4 regions of the Serratia entomophila genome follow, and region 2 is predicted to be linked to each of the others. Evidence: predicted binding sites of a transcription regulator. Region 2 holds the regulator's gene; each other region holds the start of a gene.
The links. The regulator Fur, encoded in region 2, represses iron uptake genes when iron is present. The targets are predictions, from matches to a motif close to ATAATAATGAGAACNACTATCAA.
Positions count from the first base shown of each region.

Region 1 (2,201 bases), 1.6 Mb from region 2:
AAGGTTTAAATACTGATACAGAATTAAGTTATTAAATATAGGCATTAGATATATAAACGAAACAGGCCCAGCATGCTGGGCCTGTTGAGCGTCTGTTGGCAGCGGGCGTTCAGGCGGTCGCTTCACCGCCAATCGGCCCAGCGGTGTTTTGCTGCAGCCATTGCCGCACGTAATTGACCAAATCGCCAATGCAGTCGTCCTGCATGCCGTGGTGCTTCAGTTCGTCGTCCAACGCGAACAGGTATTGGGCGTTAGTGCCCAACGGGCCGCTGGCGCTGGCGATCAGCGGCGCGATCACCTGGTGGCTGGTATCCTCTTCAAACAGCGGGTGCTGCGGGTTCATTACGAACACCAGCGCGCTAACCACCTCGCCGTCGTCCAGCTGCAGGTCGCACCAGGTCGGCAGATAACAGCCGGTCACCATCTCACGCTTCCACAACAGCTCCAGCTCTTCACGCAGCTTGTCTTCCGGCAGACGAAACGCCAATCCGGTTGTCTGGCCCCCCTCCTTCAGCGCCAACATGCGCCCCGGCTGGCGCAATGTGCCGCGCCCAGCGGTCAGGCGCATGCAGAACGCCCGGTGCCACCCTTGCAGCGTGGCGGGCCGCACTTCTTCAGATTCAAATACCGGATTCCACATCAGCGAGCCGTAGCCGAAGATCCACACCGGGCTGTTGCCCGGACGGCGCGATAATGTGCAATCCAACGAGGCGGAACGCTGCTCTGGCGTCAGTAACAGCGACTCCTCAATGGCGCCGAATGCCGTTTTGCAGTCTGCTTTTTGCAGAAAATCTCGCGTTAACACCTTTACATCCTCCCGGGAATACGATTTCTCATGTTCCCTGCCACTACCTGAGCCTTTGCAATTTTATTTATTGGTACAGAATTTTATTAATTCAATAGCCATTCCTAATAAGAAAGACATTATTCTTTTCTCGATGCGCAATCAAGTTTCAAACGGGCTTTAAAGTGAAAAAGTATTTGTACTGAGCAGCAATAATATTAATTGCTGTGGCGGGTAGGCATTTTTAACCGGCGCATGAGCGCGCCGGGGGAAGAAAAACTACTTTTTGTGCCAGCGATCGTCGTCGCCTTTGCGATAGCTGTGCTTGACCGCCGCCCAGGCGACTTTGTGCGCCGTTTCTTCACGGCTGGCGTCATCGCGCCGCTCGTCCGGATCCGCATACTCTTGCCAGGCGCTGTTAAAGGCTTCCTTATAGATTTCCTGTGCGTGTTCCGGCAGCACGTTTTTCACATTGTCCGGCAAGGCGCTTTTGCTGTTGTACGGCATCACTTTCCTCCCGTTGATGTTGAGTGAACCTTAAGTTTAGGCGATGTCGCCTCCGGCCTCAATTAGCAAACGATTCTCATTATCAAACGACATGCTATACTCGCGGCAAACGAACATAAGGAGATCCCCGTGACTACCGAAGCCCCTCGCTCACGCGCCCCCTACCTGATTGCCGTCAGCGCCATTCAAGACATTACGCCGCACCTGCGCCGCATTACCTTTACTGCGCCCGACCTGCGCTATTACCCGGCCAACGCCGCCGCCGCGCATATCAAAGTGTTTTTACCGCAGGCAGGCCAGGAGCGGCCAGACCTGCCGACTCTGACCGAGAACGGCCCGCGCTGGGCCGCCGATGCGGTGCGCCCGATCGTGCGCACCTACTCTATCCGCGCCGTGCGTCCGGAACAGGAAGAAGTCGACATCGAATTCGCCCTGCACGACCACAGCGGCCCGGCGGTCAATTTTGCCCGCAACGCCCAGGCCGGCGACAAAATCGGCATCAGCAATCCCGGCGGCCCCAAACCGATGCTGCCTGAGGCGAAGTTCTACTGCCTGGCCGGTGACCCCTCTTCGCTGCCGGCGGTGGCCGCCCTGCTGGAAGGCCTGCCGGCAAACAGCGAAGGCCACGCCTTTGTTCGCGTTGACAGCTCCGCTGACGTTATCGATCTGAAAAAACCCGCTGGCTTCGCGCTGAGCTGGATCATCGGCGGCACGGAGAAAACCGACGAACTGATCGCCCGGTTCCGCGCGCAGGCCCTGCCGCAGGCGGAAACGCATTTCTGGCTGGCGGGTGAAGATCGCCTGGTGGTGGAACTGCGCCGCTACCTGCGCCGCGAACGCCAATGCGACCGTAATCATCTTTATGCGGTGCCTTACTGGCGTGAAGGGCTAAATGAAGAGGGTTATCACA
Region 1 is NZ_CP082787.1:2,938,070-2,940,270, forward strand. Features, by position in the region: gene KHA73_RS14315 (gamma-glutamylcyclotransferase) at 110-805, opposite strand; gene chaB (putative cation transport regulator ChaB) at 1,064-1,291, opposite strand; gene KHA73_RS14325 (siderophore-interacting protein) at 1,421-2,201, shown strand, end outside.
Region 1: the regulator Fur is predicted to act here: its motif matches at 1,355-1,377, upstream of KHA73_RS14325 (siderophore-interacting protein).

Region 2 (2,201 bases):
AGCTTCGCGCCGGATAACCTGCCGCAGAACGCTGAAACCTCGGTAGACCGTGACGGCAATCACTTCGCCGCCAGGAGCGACAAACCCTGGCCGGGCGCCTATGGCATTTCCGCCCAGCTGTGGAGCGAAACCCAGCGCACCGACCCTGAGATGGAGTACATGATCTTCCCGCGCGCTCTGTCGGTGGCGGAACGTGCCTGGCACCGCGCTGCCTGGGAACGGGATTATAAAGCCGGCCGCGAGTACAAGGGTGGGGAAACTCACTTTGTCGATGGCAAAGCCCTGGCTCAGGACTGGCTGCGCTTCGCCAACCTGCTGGGGCAACGAGAGTTGGCCAAGCTGGACAAGGGCGGCGTCAGCTATCGCCTGCCGGTGCCGGGCGCCCGGGTGATGGGCGGCAAGCTGGAGGCGAATATCTCTCTGCCGGGGCTGGGCATCGAGTACTCCACCGACGGCGGCAAGCAATGGCAGCGTTACGACGCCAAAGCCAGGCCGGCGGTGAGCGGCGAAGTGCAGGTTCGAGCGGTAAGCCCGGACGGCAAGCGTCACGGCCGCGCCGAGAAAGTTTAAGTCAGGTAGTGCGGCCCGCTGCGTGTCGGCAGCGGGCCGATGTTGAAGTGAGGGAAGTACGTGGAGCTGTGCCGCTGCAATTGTTCCATTTCATGACGTGATCTTTCCCCGGCTGGCCCGGGGATTTTTTTTGCCCGCCGGCGACAGGCGTAAAAAAACCGCCCTGAGGCGGTTCTTTAATCCCGATAACGGGTTACTTCTTGTCGTGCAGCGTATCGTCTTCGCGGCAGTCGCCGATTTCACAGTGGCCGTACAGGTACAGGCTGTGGTTGGTGAGCTTGATGCCGTGTTGCTTGGCGATATCACGCTGGCGCGCTTCGATGGATTCATCGCTGAATTCGATCACTTTGCCGCAGTCCAGGCAAATCAGGTGATCGTGGTGGTGCTGCTGGGTCAGTTCGAACACGGATTTACCGCCTTCGAAATTGTGACGAGTCACAATGCCCGCATCATCAAACTGGTTCAGCACGCGGTAAACCGTCGCCAGTCCGATTTCTTCGCCCATATCTATCAGTTTTTTGTACAAATCTTCCGCACTGACGTGATGGCATTCCGGATTTTGCAGTACTTCCAGGATTTTGAGTCGCGGAAGCGTGACTTTTAAGCCGGCCTTCTTCAATGCGGTGTTGTTGTCAGTCATGCGGATTCAGTCCTGTTACTATGCTAATCAAGTTGAGGCGTTCTCGCCTGTGGCATCGGTCGGCACAAAGAGTTAATTGCGTCTCATTATAGAACCGGTTGTCCTAAATGGAAACCGCCGGTTGTTAACAAAGATATAATTGCACTATTGCATGTTGTGCATGCAACGCTTTGATGGGTGGGATAAACCGATATCTCAGTCTACCGTGACGATGTGGGAAGTTACCAATCTGTAACTTCTATTGCAGCAATCCATACTGCCGATGACGGCCCTGCTGGCAACACTATGCACTTTGCAGGGCTATTGTTCAACCTTTGGACGGCAATGGCCGTTTAGCCAAGGATTTCGGCCAGGCTCAGCTCTTCGACTATCTGCTTGACCCAGGCTTCGACACGTTCGTTGGTCAGCTCAGGCTGACGGTCTTCGTCGATCGCCAGACCGATGAAGTTGTTGTCGTCCGCCAGGCCCTTGGAGGCTTCGAAGTGGTAGCCTTTGGTCGGCCAGTGGCCGACGATGGCCGCGCCGTGCGGTTCGATGATGTCGCGAATGGTGCCCATCGCGTCACAGAAGTATTCCGCGTAGTCTTCCTGATCGCCGCAGCCGAACAGCGCCACCAGTTTGCCGTTGAAGTCCACTTCTTCCAGCGTCGGGAAAAAGTCATCCCAGTCGCACTGCGCTTCGCCGTAGTACCAGGTTGGGATACCCAGCAGCAGGATATCGAAAGCTTCCAGATCTTCTTTGCTGCTTTTGGCGATGTCGTGAATTTCAGACACATCGTCGCCAAACTGTTTCTGAAGAATTTTCTGGATCATTTTGGCAATGTTTTCGGTATTGCCAGTGTCGCTGCCAAAGAAAATGCCTACAGTAGCCATATCGCGTATAACCTTTAAATTCAATTAATTGCATTACACGATGTTAGTGCTGACCCCGCTAACACCGATTAAAATGATGCCATGGCAAGAGCTGGCGGGCGCCATCAGGGCGCTGTCTC
Region 2 is NZ_CP082787.1:1,295,592-1,297,792, forward strand. Features, by position in the region: gene KHA73_RS06360 (beta-N-acetylhexosaminidase) at 1-570, shown strand, start outside; gene fur (ferric iron uptake transcriptional regulator) at 764-1,210, opposite strand; gene fldA (flavodoxin FldA) at 1,543-2,082, opposite strand.

Region 3 (2,201 bases), 2.3 Mb from region 2:
TCCACCGGCGGCGATTCGGCGCTGAAGCTGTACGACCAACTGTCGACCGTCGCGCCAACGCTGGTGCTCAACTACGGCGATAAAAGCTGGCAGCAGCTGGCCACCCAATTAGGGGAAATCACCGGCCACGAACAGGGGGCAAAACAGGCCGAAGCGCGCTTTGAACGGCGGGTGGAACAGGTGAAGCAGTCCATCGTCCTGCCGCCGCAGCCCACTTCCCCGCTGGTCTATGCCGACAACGGGCGTGAGGCCATGCTGTGGACGCCGGACTCCGCCCAGGGGAAATTGCTGACCCAGCTCGGCTTCCAGCTGGCCACGCCGCCGGAAAGCGCCAAGGGCAACACCAGCATGGGCAAACGCCAGGACATCATTCAGCTTTCGGGCGAAAAGATGGCGGAAGGCCTGAACGGCAAGACGCTGATGCTGTTCTCGGCCGATGAGCGCAAGGTCAGGGAGCTGTTGGCCAACCCGTTCCTCCAGCACCTGGAGCCGGTTGAACAACATCATGTCTACGCCGTCGGCACCGACACCTTTCGCCTCGATTACTACAGCGCCACCAATATGCTGAACAGCATCGAGCGGCAGCTCAAGAAATCCTGACATGCCCTCCGGCAGGCCTGGCGCCTGCCGCATTTCGCCGCGCAACAATTACATTCAATCTATTGAAATATAAACAATCATTAACATCACGGATAACTTATCCCACCCTATCCGGCGGATGCATTGCGGCGCAAACTCATGCTACTATAAGCCGGTCTTCAAGAACGCTAATAATAATGAGAATCAAAATTATAAAGGAGTTAACGGTGTGAGCTTACCCACTCCGACCACGCGGGCGCCTACATCCACGTCTCGCACAGCCTACGCCGGCGGCCTGAAGCGGGTTTCCGGGCTGGGCCTGTGCCTGGCACTGCTCTTGCTGTGCGTGATGGCCAGCCTGATGCTGGGATCCAAATCCATTCCTTTTCATACCGTTTGGCTCAGCCTGCAGGGCCAGTTTAGCGGTGCAGACAGCACAATTATTCTCAACGCCCGCCTGCCCCGCACGCTGGCGGGCATTCTGGCCGGCGTGGCGCTGGGCGGCGCCGGCGCGCTGATCCAGGCGCTGACGCGCAACCCGCTGGCCGATCCCGGCGTGCTCGGCATCAACGCCGGCGCCAGCTTCGCCGTGGTGCTGGGCATTATGTTTTTCGGCGCCGCTTCTACCGAAGGCTATATGGGCTGGGCCTTTGCCGGCGCCGCCATCACCACCCTGCTGGTGTACCTGATCGGCACGCTGGCGGGCGGGCGCATCAATCCGGTGCGGCTGACGCTGGCCGGCGTGGCGATAGGCGCGGTGTTGAACGGCGTCACCACCGGGCTGTCGCTGCTCGATCCGCAGACCTTCGACCAACTGCGTTTCTGGCAGGCCGGCACGCTGGATATCCGCACTCTGGCCAGCCTGGCGGTCACCGCGCCCGCCATCCTGATCGGCGCCCTGCTGACGCTGGCCATCGCCCGGCCGCTGAACACCATCGGCATGGGGGAAGATCTGGCCATCGCGCTCGGCGCGCGCGTGGCGCTGACTCAAATCATCGCGGTTATCGCCATTACGCTGCTGTGCGGCGCGGCGACCGCCACCGTCGGCCCGATCGCCTTTGTCGGCCTGATGGTGCCGCACATCGCCCGCTGGTGGGTTGGCCCCGATCAGCGTTGGATATTGCCTTACTCAATGCTGATGGCCCCGGTGCTGCTGCTGTGCGCCGACATCATCGGCCGTTTGTTGGTGCCCGGCGAGCTGCGGGTCTCCATCGTCACCGCCTTTATCGGCGCGCCGGTCTTGATCTGGCTGGTGCGCCGCAAGAAAACCCTGGGGGGCCTGTGATGTCGATGCCTCGCACCCTGCTTATCGGCCGCGCGGACGGCATCGTCAACTGGCGCATGCCGATGCGCGTGCTGCTGGTCAATCTCTCGCTGCTGGCGCTGTGCCTGCTATTGGCGGTGGCGGCGCTGTGCTACGGCACGCTTCCGCTGTCGCTGGAGCAGGTGTTTTCCGCGCTGAACGGCCAGGCGCCAAAGAATCTGGTGACCGTGGTCACCCAGTGGCGCCTGCCGCGCATTACCATGGCGCTGCTGCTGGGCGGCGCGCTCGGCATGAGCGGCGCGATTTTCCAGTCTATTATCCGCAACCCGCTGGGCAGCCCGGACGTCATCGGCTTTAA
Region 3 is NZ_CP082787.1:3,567,478-3,569,678, forward strand. Features, by position in the region: gene fepB (Fe2+-enterobactin ABC transporter substrate-binding protein) at 1-600, shown strand, start outside; gene fepD (Fe(3+)-siderophore ABC transporter permease) at 809-1,864, shown strand; gene fepG (iron-enterobactin ABC transporter permease) at 1,864-2,201, shown strand, end outside.
Region 3: the regulator Fur is predicted to act here: its motif matches at 771-793, upstream of fepD (Fe(3+)-siderophore ABC transporter permease).

Region 4 (2,201 bases), 1.9 Mb from region 2:
TATCAACTGCCGCTGCAGTACGAGAAAACGCCGATCGGCGGCAAGCTGGTGTTCCAGCGCTGGCATGACAAGCAGAATGACCGCGAGCTGCTGAAGATTGAATACGTTTACCAGTCTACCGATCAACTGCGCAAAGCCACGCCGCTGACGCTGCAAAACCCGCCGCAGCGCGTGACCCTGGCGCTGAAAGGCTGCCCAATCGACAAGGACGGCTTCTGCGCCTGGAGCGATTTTGAAAAAACCATGAAGGGCATTCTGTAAGCTGCGTTCCTCTCCCCCGGCGGCGGGGGAGAGGAATAGTCGTTGTTGCCGGGGAGCGCCGGGGCTAAAATCATCGCTCTGCGCATTGTTCAAGGAACCTCTCGTTGCCCGCTTTTATCCGCGATATCGAACTTTTTAACCTGGCTGATTACCCTGGGCAGGTGGCGCGTTGCCGTTTTTCACTGGCGGACTATCGTGACGAGCGCTTTCGCGAGGCGGGCCTCGATCTGCCGGCGCACCTGGCGCGCGCGGTGCCCAAGCGCCGGGCGGAGTATTTGGCCGGGCGCTGTCTGGCGCAGCGGCTGCTGGCGCCGTTGGGCTTCAGCGGTTTTATCCTGCTGCCAGGCGAAGATCGCGCCCCGCGGTGGCCGGCGGGCGTCGCCGGCGCGCTGAGCCACAATGCGGATACCGCGCTGTGCGCGGTGCACCCTGAAAAGGGCCTGGGCGGCGTCGGGCTGGACGTGGAGACGCTGATGCCGCAGGCGCGCGCGGAAGAGCTGTGGGGCGCCATCGTCAGTGCTGATGAGTGCGCCGCGCTGCGCCGCGGGCCGCAGGCGTTCAACCGGATGCTGACGTTGACGTTCTCCGCCAAGGAGAGCCTGTTCAAAGCGCTGTACCCGCAGGTGCGCCGCTACTTTGATTTTTTGGATGCGCGCATGGTGGCAATTGATGCGCAAACCCAGACCTTTGAATTAGAACTGCTTAAGACACTCACCCCGCAGTGCCGTGCAGGCCGCCGATTTCTGGGCCGCTACTGGCATGATTGTGACGATGTAACTACGTTTATTTACTGTTAAATCAGTATATTAATCTGCGTTGCACTGTAACGTGAATTTGCCATGCCTGAGCGTTTTATTCATTAATTATTACGCTAACGGTGATTGACCCGCGCCGGGCGGCGGTGTAATTTACCGATCATTATAACTAATGATAATCATTCGCATAACCATTATCATTAGTGCGGGCAACGCAAAGGAGTGGTCTTGTGGCTACATTGACAACGGAAAACGAAACCTTTCCCGGTTTTGTTTACTCAGAGCAATCTACCTTTTTATACCAGTCGGAGTTCCGCTCGCTGAGCGCGGATGGCGTATTCGAACGGATCGAGACGCCGGCCTTCGGCGGTGAGCAGGCCGACAGCGCGCTGGCGCAGAACATCAGCCAGGCGCTGCAGCGCGCCAAACAGGCCGGCCAGGATGCGCCGGTGGTGGTGGGCGCCATTCCTTTCGATACCCGCCAGCCCTCCTGCCTGTACGTACCGCAACAGAGCCGGTTCGTCGCCAACGATCATTACACCCGCGATGCGCGGCCGATGCTGCAGCAGCGGCACCGGTTGACCGCCTGCACCAGCATTCCGGACGAGCCGCGCTTCAAGCATGCGGTGGCGGAAGCGGTCAGCCGTTTTAAACAGGGCAAGCTGAGCAAGGCGGTGCTGTCGCGCATTCTGGAGATCGAGCTGGAGCAGCCGGTGGCGGGCCATCAGATCCTCAATAACCTGATGGTGCAGAACCCGAACGGTTACCACTTTTCCCTGCCGCTGGCCGACGGCGGCGTGCTGATCGGCGCCAGCCCGGAACTGCTGATCCGCAAACAGGGCGGCGAGATCCACTCCAATCCGCTGGCGGGCTCGGCGCGCCGCCAGGCGGATGCGCAGCAGGACCGCATCGGCAGCGAACGCCTGATGCGTTCAACCAAAGACAAATATGAACACCGGCTGGTGATCGACGACATTCGCCGGCGGCTGGCACCGCTGTGCGCCACGCTCAGCGTGCCTTCCGGGCCTTCGCTGATGAGCACCGGCACCATGTGGCACCTGTCCACCCGCATTCGCGGCGAGCTGAGGGACCCGCAGCTTAACGTGATGCAGCTCGCCTGCCTGTTGCACCCGACGCCTGCGCTGTGCGGCTTCCCGACCGAAACTGCACGCCAATTGATCGCCG
Region 4 is NZ_CP082787.1:3,224,246-3,226,446, reverse strand. Features, by position in the region: gene agp (bifunctional glucose-1-phosphatase/inositol phosphatase) at 1-261, shown strand, start outside; gene KHA73_RS15710 (4'-phosphopantetheinyl transferase family protein) at 366-1,058, shown strand; gene KHA73_RS15705 (isochorismate synthase) at 1,247-2,201, shown strand, end outside.
Region 4: the regulator Fur is predicted to act here: its motif matches at 1,189-1,211, upstream of KHA73_RS15705 (isochorismate synthase).